One region of the Sphingomonas arantia genome, then DNA from elsewhere that is predicted to be linked to it. Evidence: predicted binding sites of a transcription regulator. Region 1 holds the regulator's gene; each other region holds the start of a gene.

What was found. Region 1 encodes LexA, which represses DNA repair genes until DNA is damaged. Its sites were predicted from a motif close to GTTCCNCNCTTGTTCT; they were not measured.
Region 2: a site for LexA is predicted at 2,486-2,501, ahead of uvrA (excinuclease ABC subunit UvrA). Genes of this name have one in related genera too.
Region 3: a site for LexA is predicted at 3,181-3,196, ahead of ACFSGX_RS00380 (MmcB family DNA repair protein). Genes of this name have one in related genera too.

Annotation. Positions count from the first base shown of each region.
Region 1 is NZ_JBHUGS010000003.1:11,050-17,811, reverse strand. Features, by position in the region: gene gltX (glutamate--tRNA ligase) at 1-1,137, opposite strand, end outside; gene ACFSGX_RS11540 (ComEC/Rec2 family competence protein) at 1,258-3,462, shown strand; gene lexA (transcriptional repressor LexA) at 4,039-4,722, opposite strand; gene ACFSGX_RS11530 (molybdopterin molybdotransferase MoeA) at 4,780-5,964, opposite strand; gene moaC (cyclic pyranopterin monophosphate synthase MoaC) at 6,173-6,643, opposite strand; gene trpC (indole-3-glycerol phosphate synthase TrpC) at 6,640-6,762, opposite strand, start outside.
Region 2 is NZ_JBHUGS010000004.1:38,824-45,585, forward strand. Features, by position in the region: gene uvrA (excinuclease ABC subunit UvrA) at 1-2,475, opposite strand, end outside; gene ACFSGX_RS14210 (type ISP restriction/modification enzyme) at 2,804-3,394, opposite strand; gene ACFSGX_RS14215 (ATP-binding protein) at 3,516-5,081, opposite strand; gene ACFSGX_RS14220 (hypothetical protein) at 5,289-5,657, opposite strand; gene ACFSGX_RS14225 (TonB-dependent receptor) at 6,235-6,762, shown strand, end outside.
Region 3 is NZ_JBHUGS010000001.1:74,738-81,499, forward strand. Features, by position in the region: gene ACFSGX_RS00365 (sulfite exporter TauE/SafE family protein) at 1-137, shown strand, start outside; gene ACFSGX_RS00370 (TIGR02186 family protein) at 164-895, shown strand; gene ACFSGX_RS00375 (ATP-binding protein) at 979-2,637, shown strand; gene ACFSGX_RS00380 (MmcB family DNA repair protein) at 2,687-3,169, opposite strand; gene ACFSGX_RS00385 (SUF system Fe-S cluster assembly regulator) at 3,405-3,875, shown strand; gene sufB (Fe-S cluster assembly protein SufB) at 3,872-5,353, shown strand; gene ACFSGX_RS00395 (hypothetical protein) at 5,350-5,691, shown strand; gene sufC (Fe-S cluster assembly ATPase SufC) at 5,692-6,435, shown strand; gene ACFSGX_RS00405 (SufB/SufD family protein) at 6,518-6,762, shown strand, end outside.

The DNA of each region.
Region 1 (6,762 bases):
GAGGAACAATGCGCCATCGGCCAGATCGTTCAAATCCCGCGCCCGGGGCTTCAATTCCGGCATGGCGCGGAGCAGGAGCGCGTGGTCGTCCGAGGTGAGCGGGCGGTCGATCAGCGCCGCGACGCGCGGGGCGACGAGATCGGTCAGGCGCGCATCGTCCGCCTCGCGGATATAATGGCCGTTCAGGTTCTCGAGCTTCTTCGCGTCGGTGCGCGAGGGCGAGCGGCCGACGTCGGCCAGATCGAACAGCGCGGTCGCCGCGGTGCGATCGATGATATCGGTGTCGCCGTGGCCCCAGCCGAGCCGGAGCAGATAATTGTCGAGCGCCTCGGGCAGGATGCCGAGTTCGTCGCGATACGCCTCGACGCCGAGCGCGCCGTGGCGCTTGGACAGCTTCGCGCCGTCCGGGCCGTGGATCAGCGGGATGTGCGCGTAGACCGGTTCGGCCCAGCCCATCGCGCGGACGATGCCGAGCTGGCGGAACGCGTTGTTCAGATGGTCGTCGCCGCGCACCACGTGGGTCACGCCCATGTCGTGATCGTCGACCACGACGGCGAGCATGTAGGTCGGCGTGCCATCCGAGCGGAGCAGGACCATGTCGTCCAGCTCGGCATTCTGGACGGTCACGTCGCCCTGCACCTGGTCGTGGATCGTGGTGGCGCCGGTGGTTTCGGCGCGCAGGCGGACAACGAACGGCGCGCGGGCGGGAGCTTCGGAGGGGTCGCGATCGCGCCAGCGGCCGTCGTAGCGTAGCGGCTGCTTGCGGGCGCGCTGGTCGGCGCGCATCGCCTCCAGCTCTTCCGCGGTGGCGAAGCATCTATAGGCGTGGCCGCTGTCGAGCATCGCCTGCGCGACCTCGGCATGGCGGGCGGCGCGCTGGAACTGGAACACCGGTTCGCCGTCCCAGTCCAGACCGAGCCAGCGCATGCCATCGAGGATCGCGTCGATCGCCGGCTGCGTCGAACGCGCGCGGTCGGTGTCCTCGATCCGGAGCAGGAAGCGGCCCCCCGCGCGGCGGGCGAGCAGCCAGTTGAACAGGGCCGTGCGTGCGCCGCCGATATGGAGGAACCCGGTCGGCGACGGGGCGAACCGCGTGACGACTTCGGTGTTCGAGGCAGTATCGGCACTTGCGTCCATGCGCGCTTTCTCCAAGATCGGCGCATGGCCAGTCGGTTCGGCCACGCCCCTAGCATGCGGGGGTGGCGGCTCAAAGAGGGGGGAAGCGGTGCGGCGGGTCGGGTCGGCGCGCGCATCGTCATGTCCGTCGAAATCTGGCTGGAGGCGGAGCGCGATCAACTGGTGCTGTGGGTGCCGGTGGCGCTGGCGTGCGGGATCACGGCGTGGCTGCTGCTGGCCGATGTGGCGGCGTGGACGGTGTTCCTGCTGCTGGCGGGCGGGACGGCGCTGGCCGGGCTGGCGATGCCGGGCGGCGGGCGGGCGGCGCGCGCGGTAGCGGTGTTCGCGGGGCTGGCGGCGCTGGGTTGCGGGCTGATCTGGGCGCGGGCGGAGCGGGTGGCGGCACCGGTGCTGGCGCGCACGACGGTGGCGACGTTCGAGGCGCGGGTGGTCAAGGTCGATCCGTTGCCGGCGCGGGCGCTGGTGCGGGTCGTGCTGGTGCCGGATGCTGGGACGGGTGCGACATTGCCGCCGCGGATCCGGGTGAACATTGCCGATGCGGATGTGCCGGCCAGGCTGGCGCCGGGGGCGCGGATTGCGTTGCGGGCGCGGCTGATGCCGCCGGCCGATGCGGCGGTGCCGGGCGGGTACAGCTTTGCGCGGACGGCGTGGTTCCAGGGGCTGGGCGCGACAGGGAAGGCGTTACCGGGGATTCGCGTGGTGCAGGCCGCGCCGGTGACGCGCGACGGGCTGGCCGGAGTGCGGGCGCGGATGTCGGCCCATATCCAGGCGCGGTTGCCGGGCGCGGCGGGCGGTTTCGCGACCGCGCTGGCGACGGGCGACCAGGGCGCGCTGCCGCTGGAGGACGCGGAGGCGATGCGGCGGAGCGGGCTGGCGCATCTGCTGTCGGTCAGCGGGCTGCACGTCACCGCGGTGGTGGCCGCGACGATGCTGATCGTGCTGCGGCTGCTGGCGCTGAGCCCCTGGGCGGCGCTGCGGCTGCCCCTTCCGCTGATCGCCGCGGCGGGCGGGGCGGGGATGGGAGTTGCTTATACGCTGCTGACCGGGGCGGAGGTGCCGACGATCCGGTCGTGCGTCGCGGCGATGCTGGTGCTGGCGGGGATCGCGATCGGGCGGGAGGCGGTGACGTTGCGGTTGGTGGCGGCTGGCGCGCTGTTCGTGCTGCTGCTGTGGCCGGAGGCGGTGGCGGGGGCGAGTTTCCAGCTGAGCTTTGCGGCGGTCGCGTCGATCGTGGCGTTTGCGGAGTGGCCGGTGGCGCGGCGGCTGTCCGCGCCGAGCGAGGCTGGGCTTGGCTGGCGGTGGGGGCGGGCGCTGCTGATGCTGCTGGCGACCGGGATCGTGGTCGAGATCGCGCTGATGCCGATCGCATTGTATCATTTTCACAAGGCCGGGCTGTACGGCGCGGCGGCCAATATCGTCGCGATCCCGCTGACGACGTTCGTCATCATGCCGGCCGAGGCGGTGGCGCTGGTGCTCGATGCGGTCGGGCTGGGGCGGCCGGTGTGGTGGATCGCCGGTCTGGCGACCGATGCGCTGCTGTGGCTGGCGCGCGCGGTGGCGGCGGCGCCCGGGTCGGTGCAGGCGCTGCCCGCGATGCCGGACGGGGCCTATGCGGCGATGGTGGCGGGTGGGCTGTGGATCGCGCTGTGGCGGACATGGGTGCGGCGGTTGGGGCTGGTGCCGCTGGTGCTGGGGGCGGTGTGGGCGCTGGCGACGCCGGCGCCGGACCTGCTGGTCACCGGCGACGGGCGGCATCTGGCGCTGCGTGGGGACGACGTGTCGCTCGCGCTGCTGCGGCCGCGGGCGGGGGATTATGTGCGCAGCCTGCTCGGTGAGAATGCCGGGGTGAGCGACGAGGCGATCGAGTTCGAGAGCGTGGCGGGCGGGGCGTGCAGCGCGGACCTGTGCGTGGCGGACATCGTGCGCGGTGGGCGGACTTGGCGGCTGCTCGCGACGCGGAGTGCGTATCTGGTCGAGATCGGGGAGATGAACCGGGCGTGTGGGGCGGCCGATATCGTGGTGAGCGATCGGTATCTGCCGCGGACGTGTCGGCCGCGCTGGCTGCGCGCGGATCGCGGGTTGCTGGCGCGGACCGGGGGGCTGGCGATCGACCTGGAGCGTGGGGCGGTGCGGACCGTACGGCAGGCGGGGGATGCGCATCCCTGGGTGCCGGCGGTGGTGGTGCGGAAGCGTTATGGGCGGCGGGGTGCTGGCCGGTTTGGGCAGAGAGCTGCGGTTTGGTCGGGTGGAACCGCGCGACCTCGCGATTCGGAGCGGCGGTCGGGTCGGGTGATCAGTAACGATGTTGAGAGGCCAGGGCGGTGATCGGTTTGGCGTCATGATACTGGATGCTTGGCTCCGCGAGCTAAGCACGGCTCCGCGACTCTACCCGTTTGTCCTGAGTAGGGACTGAGCGCAGTCGAAGGCCCATATCGAAGGATCTGCCCTGCGTTTGGGACCATGCTTCGATGCGAGGCCTCGATACGCGCCGTGGGCGCTACTCGGTCTCTACTCAGCACGAACGGGTTTTGGCGGGGTCAGCGAGGCTAAGCCGGTCGGTTGCCCTGCCCTTTCCGCATCACAACAATCGTACGCGCCTTTGTGGGCTTCGAGCCCGACCGGCCTATCGTTTCCTGCAAGCGTTGTGCCGGAGGTACCGTTGGCTTCTCGACTGCGCTCGACGGGGCCCCTCGACTTCGCTCGGGATGGACGGGGTTGGGGGCGGCGGGTGGCAGGGGGCGTGGGGAGCGGTGCCGCTTCGGTAGGTCGCGTATCTCGTGTGCACAGGGTTCTCGACAGGCTCGAACCGAACGGGAGGCGGTTGGCGCGCCCTCCCGGCCTGCCGCCCTCGCAAGACTTATCAGCCGCGGTTCGCGCCTTCTGCCCGACCCACCGTTAGCTTCAGTAGCGCCGCAGCAGGCCCGCAAGGCGGCCCTGGACGCGGACTTCGTCGGGGGCGTAGCGTTGAGGGTCGTAGGCGCGGTTGGCGGGGTCGAGGCGGACCATGCCGCCTTCGTGGCGCCAATATTTGAGGGTGGCTTCGTGTTCGTGGACGAGCGCCACGACGATGTCGCCTTCGTGCGCCTGTTCCTGGCGGCGGACGAGTGCGTAGTCGCCGTCGAGGATGCCGGCTTCGACCATCGAATCGCCCGAGACCTCCAGCGCATAATGTTCGCCGGGGCCGAGCAAGGCGGCGGGGACGGAGAGCATGGTCTGGCCCTCGATCGCCTCGATGGGCACGCCGGCGGCGATGCGGCCGTGGAGCGGGATTTCGAGCACGTCGTTGGCGGCGGCCAGCACCGGCATCGGTGCGCGCGGTGCGGCCGGCGCGGCGGCGGCGGGGCGCGGCGTGGGGGCGAGCGACTTCATGCCTTCGGGCAGGCGCATCACCTCCAGCGCGCGAGCGCGGTTGGGGAGGCGGCGGATGAAGTTGCGTTCCTCGAGCGCGCTGACCAGCCGGTGGACGCCGGACTTGGATTTCAGGTCGAGCGCCTCCTTCATCTCCTCGAACGAGGGGGATACGCCGGTTTCACCAAGACGGTCGCTGATGAAACTGAGCAACTCGTGCTGCTTGCGCGTGAGCATCGCAGGACCCCTTCGAAGGAACGAACGGGGAACGTGTAGGAACAGTATACGGTGCTGTCAAGCGATGCGAATCGTTGTGACAACGGTGCCGGCGTCCACGGGCGAACTCTGCGCCTCGCGCAGGATAAGCAGGTCCGCCTCGGGCAGACGGCGGAGGGCGGCGCTGTCCTGGCCCAGGATGGGATGCGCTTGCCCGTCGCGCGTGAAGGCGCGGACATAGTCGCGGCGCGGGCCGGTGGCGGGGAGGGGGGCGGCGAGCCGCATGTCGTGCGGTTGTGGCAGCAGATGTTCCGCACCCGCGCAGCGCGCCGCGAGCGGCAGCAGGAACAGGAGCGCGGTGACATAGGCGGATCCGGGATTGCCGGGGAGGCCGAGCGCGATGGTCTTGCCGATGTGACCGGCGAGCAGCGGCTTGCCGGGGCGGAGCGCGATCCGCCAGAAGTCGATCTCCGCCCCCGCGGCGATCAGCGCCGGGCGGACGAGATCGTGATCGCCGACCGAGGCACCGCCGGTGGTGACGATGATGTCGGCGGTCCGGGCGGCGTCGCGGAAGGCGTCGGTGATTGTGGCGAGATCGTCGCGCACGATGCCGCGATCCTCGACGTCGACGGGCAGGCGCGCCAGCAGCGCGGCGAGCATCGGGGCGTTGGAGGAGGGCAGCTGGACGCCGGTGACGGGCTGGCCGGGCAGGACCAGTTCGTTGCCGGTGGACAGGATGATGATGCGCGGGCGGCGCGGGACGGGTAGCGTCGCATGGCCGGCGGCGGCGGCGAGCGCGATGACGGCGGCGGTGACGACGGTGCCGGCGGGGATCAGTTGCTCGCCCGCGGAGAAATCATAGCCCTTGCGGCGGATGTGCGCGCCGGGGGCGGGGGGACCTTCGCCGTTGAGGGTCAGGCGGTCGCCGTCGCGCGCGGCTTCCTCCTGGACCAGGATGACGTCGGCGCCTTGCGGAACGGCGGCGCCGGTGAAGATCCGGGCGGCTTGGCCCGGATGGATGGCGAAGGGGGCGGCGCCGGCAGAGGCCTCGCCCACCACGGTCAGCGGCTGGCCGAGTTCGGCGAAGCGGAGTGCGTAGCCGTCCATCGCGGACAGATCGGCCGCGGGCTGGGTGCGGACCGCGTGGATCGGGGCGGTGAGCGTGCGGCCGAGTGCCGCGAGCAGCGGGGCCTGTTCGGTCTCAGGCGCGGGGGCGAGGGCGAGCAGGCGGGCGAGGGCCTCGGGTACGGGGAGGAGGGTCATGCTTGGGCAGCCCCGTGACGTGACACGCCGTTTGGTTCGAGCCTGTCGAGAACTTCGCGCAGGGTTCTCGGCAGGCTCGAACCAAACGGCGCGGTGGGTGGTGACCCGTTCTCGACAAGCTCGAACCGAACGGGGGGGATGGGAGGCGTGTGGCTTTGGGTGTCGTTAACGCCGGGCTCAAACCGAACGGAGCCTTGGCGACGCGCAATCATTCCGCATGCCAGTCGCCGGAGCGGCCGCCGGATTTGGCGAGGAGGCGGACGTTGCCGATGGTCATGCCGCGGTCGAGGGCCTTGGCCATGTCGTAGATGGTCAGGAGCGCGACCGAGACGGCGGTCATGGCTTCCATCTCCACGCCGGTGCCGTGCGTGGTCACGACGGTAGCGGTGACGGTTATGCCCCCCTCCGCCAGTGCAAGGTCGACCGTGACGCCGCCGATCGGGAGCGGGTGGCAGAGCGGGATGAGGTCGGAGGCGCGCTTGGCGGCCATGATGCCGGCGATGCGCGCGACGGCCAGAACGTCGCCCTTCGCCACCGCGCCGTCGCGGATCGCGGCCAGCGCGGGCGCGGCGATCGCGATGTGGCCGCTGGCGGTGGCGGAGCGGCGGGTGTCGGGCTTTGCGGTGACGTCGACCATGCGGGCGGCGCCGCGGTCGTCGAGATGGGTGAGCGTGGTCATGGGGTCAGCAACGCGCGGGTCGCCGATTCGACGTCGGCATGGCGCATGAGCGTTTCGCCGACGAGGAAACAGCGGACGCCGTGCGCGGCGAGGCGGGTGATATCCGCCGGGCCGGTGAT
Region 2 (6,762 bases), on a different contig from region 1:
GAATTCGACCGCGTCCTCGACCGTCATGTCGAGCACGTCGGCGATGCTGCGGCCGCGGAACTTCACTTCCAGCGTTTCGCGGTTGTAGCGGTGGCCGTGGCAGACGTCGCACGTGACGTAGACGTCGGGGAGGAAGTGCATCTCGATCTTGAGCACGCCGTCGCCCTGGCACGCCTCGCACCGGCCGCCCTTGACGTTGAAGCTGAACCGCCCGGGCTTGTAGCCGCGCGCCTGGCTTTCGGGGAGGTTGGCGAACCAGTCGCGGATGTTGGTGAACGCGCCGGTATAGGTGGCGGGGTTGGAGCGCGGGGTGCGGCCGATCGGCGACTGGTCGATGTCGATCACCTTGTCGAGATATTCGAGGCCGGTGATGGTTTCGTGGTGGCCGGCCAGCATGCGCGCGCCGTTCAGCGTGCGCGCGGCGGTGGCGTAGAGCGTGTCGAGCGTGAAGGTGGACTTGCCTGAGCCCGACACGCCGGTGATGCAGGTGAAGGTGCCGAGCGGGATCGAGGCGGTGACGTTCTTTAGGTTGTTGGCGCGGGCGCCCTTCACCGTGACCTTCTTGCCGTTGCCCTTGCGTCGCTTGGCCGGCAGCGGGACCATGCGGCGGCCGGTGAGGTAGTCGCCGGTCAGGCTGTCGGGGTTGTCGAGGATCTGCTGGAGCGTGCCCTCCGCCACGATGGCACCGCCGTGGACGCCCGCGCCGGGGCCCATGTCGATGACATAGTCGGCGGTGCGGATCGCATCCTCGTCATGTTCCACGACGATGACGGTGTTGCCGAGATCGCGGAGCCGCTTCAGCGTGACGATGAGGCGGTCGTTGTCGCGCTGGTGCAGGCCGATCGAGGGTTCGTCGAGCACGTAGAGGACGCCGGACAGGCCGGAGCCGATCTGCGAGGCGAGGCGGATGCGCTGGCTTTCGCCGCCGCTGAGCGTGCCGGACGTGCGGTCGAGGCTGATATAGTCGAGGCCGACATTGTCGAGGAAGCCGAGCCGTTCGACGATCTCCTTGAGGATCGGGGCGGAGATCTGACGCTGCTGGTCGTTCAGCTTGTCCGGCATGGCGCGGAAGAAGGCGAGCGCGGGGCCGACCGCGCGGCGGGTGGAGAGCGAGATGTCCTCGCCCGCGATCTTGACGGCGAGTGCCTCCGGCTTCAGCCGCGCGCCGCCGCAGACTTCGCAGGCGGCGGCGGACTGGTACTTGGCGAGTTCCTCGCGCATCCACGCGCTGTCGGTGGAGAGCATGCGGCGTTCGAGGTTGCCGATGACGCCTTCGAACGCCTTTTCGACCTCGTACGACTTGCGGCCGTCGATGAAGCGGAGCGTGACGGCTTTCCCGCCGGTGCCGCGCAGCACGACGGCGCGCTGCTCCTCGCTGAGCGCGTTGAAGGGGGTGTCGAGCGAGAAGTCGTAGGCCTTCGCCAGGCTGGCCAGGACCTGCATATAGTAGGGCGAGGGCGGGTTGGATTTCGCCCAGGGGACGACCGCGCCCTTCTTGAGCGAGAGATGTTCGTTGGGGACGACGAGCTGCGGGTCGAAATAGAGCTTCTCGCCGAGGCCGTCGCAGGCGGGGCAGGCGCCCTGCGGTGCGTTGAACGAGAAGAGCCGCGGTTCGATTTCGGCGATGGTGAAGCCCGAGACGGGGCAGGCGAATTTCTCCGAGAACACGATTCGGTTGTCGGGGATGTTCTTGCCGGCGACGGACTTCTTCTTCGCGAGCGCCTCGTCCGCGGGGATCGCGTCGGCGGGGGCGGGGGCGTCGACCAGGTCGACATAGACGAGGCCGTCGGTGAGCTTAAGCGCGGTCTCGAAGCTCTGCGCCAGGCGCGTCGCGATGTCGGGGCCGACGACCATGCGGTCGACGACGACCTCGATGTCGTGCTTGTATTTCTTGTCGAGCGCGGGGGCGTCCTCGATCTCGTGCATGGTGCCGTCGATGCGGACGCGGGTGAAGCCGGCCTGCTGCCACTCCGCCATTTCCTTGCGATATTCGCCCTTCCGCCCGCGCACGACGGGGGCAAGCAGCAGGAAGCGCGTGCCGGCGGGAAGTGCTGCGACGCGGTCGACCATCTGGCTGACGGTCTGCGCGCTGATCGGCAGGCCGGTGGTGGGCGAATAGGGGATGCCGACGCGCGCCCAGAGCAGGCGCATATAGTCGTAGATCTCGGTCACGGTGGCGACCGTGGAGCGCGGATTGCGGCTGGTCGTCTTCTGTTCGATCGAGATGGCGGGGGAGAGCCCCTCGATATGATCGACGTCGGGCTTCTGCATCAGTTCGAGGAACTGGCGGGCGTAGGCGGAGAGCGATTCGACGTAGCGACGCTGCCCCTCGGCATAGATGGTGTCGAACGCGAGCGAGGATTTGCCCGAGCCGGACAGGCCGGTGATGACCACCAGCTTGTCGCGCGGAATTTCCACGTTCACGGATTTGAGGTTGTGTTCGCGCGCGCCGCGCACGGAAATATGGGTCAGCATGTAGCGGTCTGTTCCAGATTTGTTCGTGCGCGGCAAGCCGGGCGGTGACGTCGCGTCGGGAGATGGGTGGCGGGGTGCGGTGGGGCAAGGCTGGGATGCGGTGGGTGGGGCTTGCTCCGGCGTGGCGTGGGAGGGGTGGTGGGCTTCTCGACTGCGCTCGAAGGGTCCCTCGACTTCGCTCGGGATGGGCGGAGGTGGGGGTGTCTCTGCGCACGCCGGGTGTGCCTGGCGCGTCCGCCTCGACGCATCGGCGGCGTCCGGGGGCGGTGCCGGGTTCTCGACAAGCTCGAACCGAACGGGGGCGGGTGGGGGCTGCGATTGCCAGAGGTCAGGCCGGGGCGGGCCAGTCGGTGCGGTCGAGGGCGGCCATCGCGTCGGTGATCGCGACGGTTTCGACGCTGACCCGCACGACCCGGGCGAGCAGGGCGATCATGCTCTCCTTGTAGTCGGCGAAGCGGTAGGTGTTGAACTTCGCGGCGATGGTGGCGTCGCGCGGCTTCTTTTCCTTGTGCTGGTCGAGCACCCAGTCGATCGCGGAGCGGTTGCCGAGCCGGTAGGTCCAGGCGGCGGCCGGAATGCCGGCGATCTGCGTATCGCCATCGACCACGACGTTGCCGGTCCCGCCACCCGCGCCGGGCTGCGATTTCAGGACGGGCTTCGGCGTCGTGCCCGCGGCGCGCTTGCCCGGCGTCTCGATCCGCTCGACCGCCCAGGGCGCGACATCCTCATAGCCGATGTGCAGCGCCATCAGCGTCTCGCCCCACGCCGCCCAGCGGGCGAAATCGGGGTAGAAGGGGATGCGCGGAAACTCGCGCTTGAGGTTCAGCGCATAGGTCTCGAGGTAGACCGGATCGTGGAGGACGGCATAAACGTAATTAAAGATCAAATCGTTGGTGGCGTGATTTCGAGTTTCTCCTATGACTGGTTCTCATTCTTCGCACGTACTATCGTCTTTTAAATTATGTTATATTGAAAACTGCTCATTAAACCGTTTCGTCATCGCAAGCGAGACCGCACACTTCTGCTTTGAATTCGTTAAACTAGCGAGTTTCATCAGGAATCTCTTTTCGATACTCGACTATTTCGTAGCGCGCTTTTGGATCCCGAAGTTTTGTAGGAGCTATGAAACGAAGAAGGCCTTTATCCACTAATCGTGTCAAATCCTTTTTTGATGTGCCCCAAGTTCTTTTGGTAAGCCGCTCAGCCTCGGCTACTTGTATCTGACCATTGTTGTATGCATAGCCGATAATTTGAACCTCATGTTCGGCCAGTTGCTTCCACAATTCGACGCCGCAGTAGGTTGCAACATCACGGTCAGTAGATCGCTTTCGCGTATGATGATCGTTACGGAGTACAACGCGGACCGCAACGCCATGCATTGTCTGCTGAGAGAAGGTCGGCGCTGGCAAGCCGTAACTTTCCATGCTCTCTTTCATTCTCCGCGTTCCCTCGCGCGTCATTCTTACAAAGCCGAGATAACGAAGTGCCTCCATTAAATGGGGATTGCGCGATGCACGATGATAGTAAACATTCTCGGGTGTTACGGGAGGAACAAACCCACCTGGGCTTTCTACCTCCAGACGATCAGAAAAGAATTTTACCGTGATCTCGGATCCGCTGAAGCTATACGATCGATGGACGAGGGCGTTAACGATAGCTTCAAACCAAGCCCATCGTGGATATTCGGGGGTTGTTACAAATTTTCCGTCCCTACCTAACCACGTGACATCATGATTCAAGTCTGCGATGGACTGTCCAGCCTTTTTCAAAATTGCGGGGATATTACCCTCAATGTAGAAGTCCTTCAGCGGACGAAAGTCCGATCCGCTGCCTTCTTCCACACCATCAAACCGTTGAACACGAATACGACATCCGGCGTGCTGCATGCGGGGATCGTAGGCGCAAAACAGTACCATGCTATTTAGGGGATGATACTCTCCATTCTCATAAGTCATAAGATGCCGGTCGATCAGAACTGCTTCATCTGTCCAATCATCCTTTGATTCCCGCTCACGAAATGTGTTTGCGAACTCACGTATGATGGCTTGATCGAAATCCCCCGGGTACCGAAAAAACCCAGATTTGCGTAACTCCCAGGAACGTTCATGTCGGGTTGACCTGAAGTCGTCTCGTTCCTCTGAGGACATCTTATGTTTCTGATCGCCCCTGCGTATGAACGCCTCAGACTTATGAGTTTCAACCAAAAAGCCACGATAGGGGATAAATATCGATATTAGGAAGTCTGGCTTTCCATTCACCTCAATCGGAATGCGCCGGGGTTCCGGACTGGCATCAGGGCAGTTGTTAGTATGAAACTTATCGATTCCGTTAAGCTGATCTTGCGATAACGATGAACAACCCCTTAGTCCGCCGTTATCATCAACGCCGATGAGCATTATACCGCCATCGACCGTGTTGGACCACATGCTGTAATACTCGGCTAAATCATCATAGCGAATAGTACGACCGCTTTTGCGTTCAATCCTTCGATCCTCGCCAAAATCTGCAACCGTCATCCTGTCCAGTCGAAGCCAAAGGTCGCGAGGAGTCCAGGTTGCTGCATGGTCGGCATTAAAGCCAAAAAGCGAAAGTTGAGTATCGTTCATACTATATATGGTGTGGTGAGCAGATACTCATCACACTACCCCTTGAGTTTGCTTGCAGGCGAACGATGCACGATTCGCCTCCTGATGGAGCCTTTTAGCCCGTTGACCGAGCGTTGGCGATCACTCACGCGTGAGCGTCCGCGCTGTATCGGAACTCATACCTCGCCAAATGGCAGCGGGAACGTTGCTCTGCGCGGTGCTTGTAAACTATGGCGGCCTGCGCGCCGTGGTACGATGGACGGCGATGTGATCGTCGGAATAGAGGATGTTGTCGCGGGGGTAGCCCTTGCGCGTCTTGGCGGCGATCTCCGCATCGAGATCGTCGTCGGCGTCCTTCGCCTCCCAATAGCCGAACGGCACGCGGAGCGCGTGGAGGAGGGCGCCGTCGACGAAGATGCGGTTCTTCTGCGGCGTGACGATGGCGTGTTCGGAGACGAAATACAGATCGTGCGTACGGCCCCAGCGCTTGAGCAGGTCCTTGAACGCTTCGCGCAGGACGCTTTCGCGGCGGCTGCCGGAGATGGAGCGCAGCCGATCGAGGTCGGCGCGATATTCGTTGATCAACTGACGGCTCAAGCGATGTCCCCCCGCGTGGCCGTGCGGCCCTTTGGGCGGTGCTAGCAGGCGGGCGGGGTGGTGTCAGGGGGCGTCGGCGGGTCGTGTGGATGTCAGGTCGGCGGCGCGATGCGGTGTCGGACGGCGATCGTCCGGCGTTCAGGTCGTTCGTTCGCCGGTGTGCCGGACCGGCAAGGCCGGGTGGCTGCAACGCCATGTTTCCCGGTCGACACATGGGCAGGCGTTTTGGAGTTCCATGTTCGGAAGTCGTTCATGACTGACACAAAGGTGGCATTCATACCCGTTTTGGAAGCCAAGTGTCGGCTCCGCAAAGAACATGGGTATAATATTGCGAACTAGTAGTTTGATGAATTGAAAGCCCTAGAATGTAAGCACGGTGAAACGATTGCGCTTGGTTTTGCAGAACATCCTACTGAATAGGGGTTCAGTCCGAGTTATACGCTGTTGCTGCGTTGCAACGACGTTCGTTTAATATGACGATCTCATGAAAACCGCTTTGACAGCTTGCGCCCTGCTGGTCAGCTTGAACGCATATCACGACCCGATGTTCGGGCCGTCAGGTGCAGGGGCAGCATAGATGACATCCAATCTTCGCCTTTTGGGCGCGACCTTTCTTGTCCGCTCGACTTCGATCCGTGCGCTGACTGCCTTTGCGGTTTTGGCGACGATGATCCCGTCGGTCGCGGCCGCGCAGGATTTCCAGAACGTGACCGCATCCGGGCGGATCGTGACGACGGCGGGCGCCGGCGTGGCCGGGGCGACGGTGGCGTTCCAGTCCGCCGCGCAGGGTTTCACCCGCACCACGACGACCGACGGCGGCGGCAATTACCGCCTGCCGCAGCTGCCGCTGGGGACGTACACGGTGACGATCACCGCGACCGGTTTCGCGACGAGCACGCAAAGCGGCGTCGTGCTGGAGCCGGACCAGGCGTCCAACCAGTTTTCGCTGGCGGCCGTCGGCGAAACGGGCGCGGCGGGCAATGCAGCGGGGACGGCGGCCGGCGGCGACGCGATCGTCGTGACCGGGACGCGCACGCGGACGATCGATTTCGAACGGACGACGACCGGGACGGTGGTGAACGTCACCGAGATCGCGCGACAGGTG
Region 3 (6,762 bases), on a different contig from region 1:
GCGCGCGTTTCGCCAACAAGGTGAAGCCCGAATATCTCCGGCTGTTCCTCGCGATCATCGTGCTGTTCGTGGCGTTCCGCGTCGGGCTCGGCCTCACCTGGCGGCCCGACGATATCTACACGGTGCAGGTGCTGTGAGGCGCGCCGCGCTCGCGCTCTCCCTGATGTCCCCGCTCCTCCTAGCGCAGTCCGTGCCCCGGCTGGTGCCCGACGTATCGCAACGCCGGATCGACATCGTCTACAGCTTCACCGGCGCCGAACTGCTGCTGTTCGGCGCGATCCTCTACCCCGGCGGCCGCGTGCCGACGCGCGACGCGGACATCGCGATCGTCATCAAGGGGCCTGCCGAACCGATCGTCCTGCGCGAAAAGCAGAAGGTCGCCGGCATGTGGATCAACGCGGACAGCGCGCGCTTCCGCTCGGTCCCGAGCTTCTACGCCGTCGCCGCCTCGCGCCCGCTGTCCCAACTCGTCGACGGTCGCACCGCCGCGATCTACGAATTCGGTGTCGACAATATCCAGCTGTCGCCGGCCAGCGGCAAGGTGCCCGCCGAACAGCGCCGGCTGGAACGCGGCCTCGTCGACCTGAAACGCCGCCAGGGCCTCTATGTCGAGGAAAAGACCCGCGTCCGGATCACCGAAGGCGTGCTCTACCGCGCCCGGATCCAGCTGCCCGCCCGCGTGCCGGTCGGCGTCTATACGGCCGAGACGTTCCTGCTGGTCGACGGTCGCGTCGTCGCCGGTGCCACGCGGGAGATCGCGATCGAGAAGACCGGCTTCGAACGCTACGTCGCCGCCGCCGCCGCCGATCGCGGCTTCCTCTACGGGCTGTTCGCGGTCGTCGTTTCGCTGGTGCTGGGCTGGGCCGGCGCGGTCCTGTTCCGCCGGCTGCGCTGATCCGGGCGACCATCGTCCTTGTCCAAATCTTAACGCGCGGCGGCCTATTCCTCGGCGAGTTTCGTTAAGGAAGGCGCGCGCTGATGGACATGTCGATGGGCGGGGATGCGTTCCGGACCGCCGCGGTCGCAGACGACGCGGCCGCACTGCCCGAAATCGGCCGCCTGCTCGATGTCGCCGGCTCCGCCACGCGGGTCGTGCTCGACGCCGCGCTGATCGACCGGCTCGCGCAGGATCCCGATCCGGCGATCGCCGCGGCGGGCCAGGTCGGCAGCCTCGTCAAGATGATCGTCGCGAACCGCTGGTTGATCGCCAACGTCCGCTCGATGCGACTGTCCGGCACCGACGGCGACCGCATCCTGGCCGACATCGATTTCCTGGGCGAGGCGGACTATGACGCCGCGGCCGACACGCTCCGCAGCTTCCGGCGCGGCATCACGCGCTACCCGGTCCCCGGCGCGCGCGTCTTCCCGCTGTCCGCCGCCGACATGCGGCAGGTGTTCGCCACCGAGGATCGCCCGCATATCGAAATCGGCATGATCTACCCCACCACCGACATTCGCGGCGCGCTGTTCATCGACGCGTTCCTGGGCAAGCACTTCGCGATCCTCGGCTCCACCGGCACCGGCAAGTCGACCGCCACCGCGCTCATCCTCCACCGAATCTGCGAACATGCGCCGGAGGGCCACATCGTCATGATCGATCCGCACGGCGAATATAGCGCCGCGTTCCAGAAGACGGGCGAGATCTTCGACGTCGGCAACCTGGCGATGCCCTACTGGCTGATGAATTTCGAGGAACATGCCGAAACCTTCGTCACCACGACCGGTGCGGAGGGCCATGTCGATCGCGACATCCTCGCCAAATGCCTGCTTGCCGCGCGGATGAAGAACCGCCTGGCGGAGGGGATCGCCAAGCTGACGGTCGACGCCCCGATCCCCTATCTGCTGTCCGATCTGTCGAACATGATCCAGGCCGAGATGGGCCGCATGGACAAGGCCACCGACAGCGCACCCTACCTCCGGCTGAAGGCCAAGATCGACGAGATCAAGGCCGACTCGCGCTATGCCTTCATGTTCTCCGGCATGCTGGTCGGCGACACGATGGGCGCATTCCTGGCCAAGCTGTTCCGCCTGCCCGGCCACGGCCGCCCGATCTCGATCATCGACATGTCGGGCGTGCCCTCCGAAATCACCGGCGTCGTGGTGTCGATGCTCAGCCGGATGGTGTTCGACTATGCCATCTGGGCGCGCGGCGAGGCACAGCGTCCCGTCCTGCTGGTGTGCGAGGAAGCGCATCGCTACATCCCCGCGGATCGCACCGGCGGCGGCCAGGCGGTGCGCAAGGTGCTCGAACGGATCGCCAAGGAAGGCCGCAAATACGGCGTTTCGCTCGGCCTCGTCACGCAACGCCCGTCCGATCTGGCCGAAGGCGTGCTCTCGCAATGCGGCACGATCATCGCGATGCGACTCAACAACGATCGCGACCAGGCGTTCGTGAAGGCCGCGATGCCGGAGGGCGCACGCGGCTTCCTCGACTCGATCCCCGCGCTCCGCAACCGCGAGGCCGTCATCTGCGGCGAAGGTGTCGCGATCCCGATCCGCGTCCAGCTCGACGACCTCGAACCCGACAAGCGCCCCGCCTCCAGCGACCCCGCCTTCTCCGTCCTCTGGCGCCAGTCCGGCGGCGAAGACGCGATCATCTCCCGCGTCGTCCGCCGCTGGCGCAACCAGGGGCGGTGATTCTTCTTACTTGGCCCCTCTCCTTCAGGGGAGGGGCTAATAAGAAGGGCTAGTCCAGCCCCACCAACCCGGGATCCAGCCCCCCCAGCAACCGCCGCGCCGCCCGCCGGGCGAAGCGCAACGTCTCCACCTTCCGCCGCGCCGCCGCCATCGGCCGCACCGCCGCCGCACGCATCACCTCCGCATCGTAACGGTCCGCCACGATCAGCCCGCACACCTCGGGCAGGAAAGCCTCCTCCCCGAACGGCGCCAGGTCGAACCCCGCCGGCACCGCCCAGTAATAGCGATCGCAATAATCGAGATATTCCGGCCACTTCGCGTCCCCGCGCAGGTCCGCGCGCGACACCTTGATCTCCACGATCACGACCTGACCCTTGGCATCGATCGCCATCAGGTCCGCCCGCCGCCCATTGCCCAGCGGTACCTCGCACAACGCCATCGCATCCTGCCGAAACAACAACCGCGCCACCCCTCGCGCAACATCGCGCGCCACCATGGGACTGTCGTCAAAGCAGGAAGGTGCAGTCGCCATCCCAGCAGTCTAGAACAAGCCAAGAACACACAAAAGCCCAAAAGCCCCTCTCCTTCAGGGGAGGGGTTGGGGTGGGGGCAACAGCACCACACCCGCAACCTCACCGGCTTGAAGCGCTCAGCCCCACCCCAACCCCACCCCTGAAGGAGAGGGGCTAAGAGATCCAACCCGCTTGATCCCCCCCGGAAAACCCCTATCTCCCAATCCTACCGAATCACTCCGATTGGACCACCCGTTGCGGCTATCCTCGCTCGCTGACTATGCCGTCGTCATCCTGACGGCCGCCGCGCGCCATCCGGCGGGCGACCGGCTGTCCGCGACGGTGCTCGCCGGCGAAACCGGCGTGCCGCTGCCCACGACGCAGAAGCTGATGGGGCGGCTCGCCGCATCCGGGCTGCTGACCTCGGCGCGCGGCACCGGCGGCGGCTTCCTGCTGGCCCGGGCCCCCGCGGCGATCAGCCTGGGGGAGATCGTCGAGGCGGTCGAGGGCCCGATCGCGATGACGACCTGCGTCGACGAGAACCGGCACGACTGCGCGCTTGAAGGCGCCTGTTCGGTCCGGCCGCATTGGTCGGCGGTGAACGAGGCGATCCGCGGCGCGCTGGGCGGTGTTTCGCTCGCCACGCTGGCCGGCACGACACCGGTAGCCACGAAAATCACACGAACGACAGAAGCCGCGCCGATCGCGGCAGGAGCAACGGCATGACGGACGTCCGCAACCGCGAAGCACATGAGGCCGTCGAAGAAGCGTCGACCTACAAATATGGCTTCGTCTCCGACATCGAACAGGATTTCGCGCCCAAGGGGCTGAGCGAGGACACCGTCCGATTCATCTCCGCCAAGAAGGGCGAGCCGGAGTGGATGCTCGACTGGCGGCTGAAGGCCTATGCCAAGTGGCTGACGATGGAAGCCCCCGAATGGGCCAAGCTCAACATCCCGCCGATCGACTATCAGGACGCCTATTACTACGCGGCGCCCAAGGAGAAGCCGAAGCTCGGCTCGCTCGACGAGGTCGATCCCGAGATCCTGCGCATCTACGAGAAGCTCGGCATCCCGATCGAAGAGCAGAAGCTGCTCGCCGGTGTCGAGGGCGCCGAACCGCCGCGCCGCATCGCGGTCGACGCGGTGTTCGACAGCGTCTCGGTCGCCACCACCTTCCGCGCGGAGCTTGAGAAGGCGGGCGTTATCTTCCGCTCGATCTCCGAGGCGATCCGCGAATATCCCGACATGATCAAGCAGTGGCTCGGCAAGGTCGTGCCCGCGCACGACAACTACTTCGCCACGCTCAACAGCGCGGTCTTCTCCGACGGCACGTTCGTCTACATTCCGGAGGGCGTCCGCTGCCCGATGGAACTCAGCACCTATTTCCGGATCAACGCGGCCAACACCGGCCAGTTCGAACGCACGCTGATCGTCGCCGACAAGGGCAGCTACGTCTCCTATCTGGAGGGTTGCACCGCGCCGATGCGCGACGAGAACCAGCTGCACGCCGCGGTCGTCGAACTCGTCATCCTCGACGATGCGGAGATCAAGTACAGCACCGTCCAGAACTGGTACCCCGGCGACGCGGACGGCAAGGGCGGCATCTACAATTTCGTCACCAAGCGCGCGCTGTGCCAGGGCAAGAACAGCAAGGTCAGCTGGACCCAGGTCGAAACCGGCTCCGCGGTCACATGGAAGTACCCGTCCTGCGTGCTGGCGGGTGAGAACAGCGTCGGTGAGTTCTACTCGGTCGCGGTGACCAACAACATGCAGCAGGCCGATACCGGCACGAAGATGATCCATCTCGGTAAGGGCTCGCGTTCGACCATCGTGGCGAAGGGCATCTCCGCCGGCCGCTCCGACAACACCTATCGCGGCCTCGTCCGCGTCGGTCCGACCGCGGAAAACGTGCGCAACTTCACGCAGTGCGACTCGCTGCTGCTCGGCGACCAGTGCGGCGCGCACACCATCCCCTATATCGAGATCCGCAACCCGACCGCGCAGATCGAGCATGAGGCAACCACGTCGAAGATCAGCGACGACCAGATGTTCTACGCCATGTCGCGCGGCCTCGACCCCGAAACCGCCGTCGGCCTGATCGTCAACGGGTTCGCCAAGGAAGTGCTGCAGCAGCTCCCCATGGAGTTCGCGGTGGAAGCGCAGAAGCTGCTCGGGATCAGCCTCGAGGGTTCGGTCGGATGAACCCGGTCTACACCCGCGTCGCGATCGACTACGCGCCGATGGATGCCACCAAGGTGTTCGTGAAGGACGCATCGACCTTCTCGGCGTCCTCGCTCCTGAAGCAACGCGATCCCAAGTCGAACCGGCTGCACCATTTCAAGCGCGAGCTGGTGCGGCTGAGCGAAGCGGTGGGCAGCCCCCGGGTCCCCGTGTTCGTACAATGGCCCAATGCGGGGCGGCTGCGCATGGACAAGGGCTGCCTCGCCCAGGCGCTCGAATCCGGGTTCATCCTGGACCTGACCAACGGTGACGGCGGCTTCGTGTCGCACGTCGAACTTGCAGAATCGAAGGACTCCTAAGTGCTCTCCATCCAGAATCTTCATGCCGAAATCGACGGCAAGGTCATCCTCAAGGGCCTGACGCTGGAACTGGGCGCGGGCGAGATCCACGCGATCATGGGCCCCAACGGCGCCGGCAAGTCGACGCTCGCCTATGTGCTCGGCGGCCGTCCGGGCTACGAGATCACCGGTGGGTCGGTCACGTTCCAGGGCAAGGACCTGCTCGACATGGCGCCGCACGAACGCGCCGCCGCCGGGCTGTTCCTGGGCTTCCAATACCCGGTCGAGATCCCCGGCATCTCCAACGTCCAGTTCCTCCGCACTGCGCTCAACGCGCAGAAGAAGGAGCGCGGCGAGGCCGAGCTGTCCGGCGGCGCCTTCCTCAAGATCGCGCGCGAACAGGCCGACGGCCTCGGCCTCGACATGGACATGATGAAGCGCCCGGTGAACGTCGGCTTCTCCGGCGGTGAGAAAAAGCGCAACGAGATGGTCCAGATGGGCATCATCGACCCCGCGCTCGCGGTCCTCGACGAAACCGACTCCGGCCTCGATATCGACGCACTCCGCATCGTCGGCGACGGCATCAACCGCATCATGCGCAAGCCCGACAAGGCCGTCCTGCTGATCACCCACTATCAGCGCCTGCTCGACTATGTCCGCCCCGATTTCGTCCACGTCCTCGCCGACGGCCGCATCGTCCGCAGCGGCGGCGCCGACCTCGCGCTCGAACTCGAACGCGCCGGCTACGCTGGGATCGCTGCATGACGCCCGCGCATGATCCGTTCCCCGGCGCAGGCCGGGGCCTAGACGCAACCCCGTCACGAACCCGCGGCGCAGCAGTAGCAGCATGACCCTGGCCCTCCCCACCACCCGCGAAGAAGCCTGGCGCTGGTCCGACCTGACCGCCCTCCCCACGCTCGCGACCCAGACCCCGACCGGCACTCCAACCCCGATCGACCCGCTCTGGATCGCGGCAGAAGGCCCACGCCTGCTCTTCATCGACGGTCGCTACGCCGCGGAGCACAGCAGCCCCGGCCCCGTCACGCTCGGGTCCGTCGCCCCAACCGGCACCCACCCTCTCGGCACGCTCAC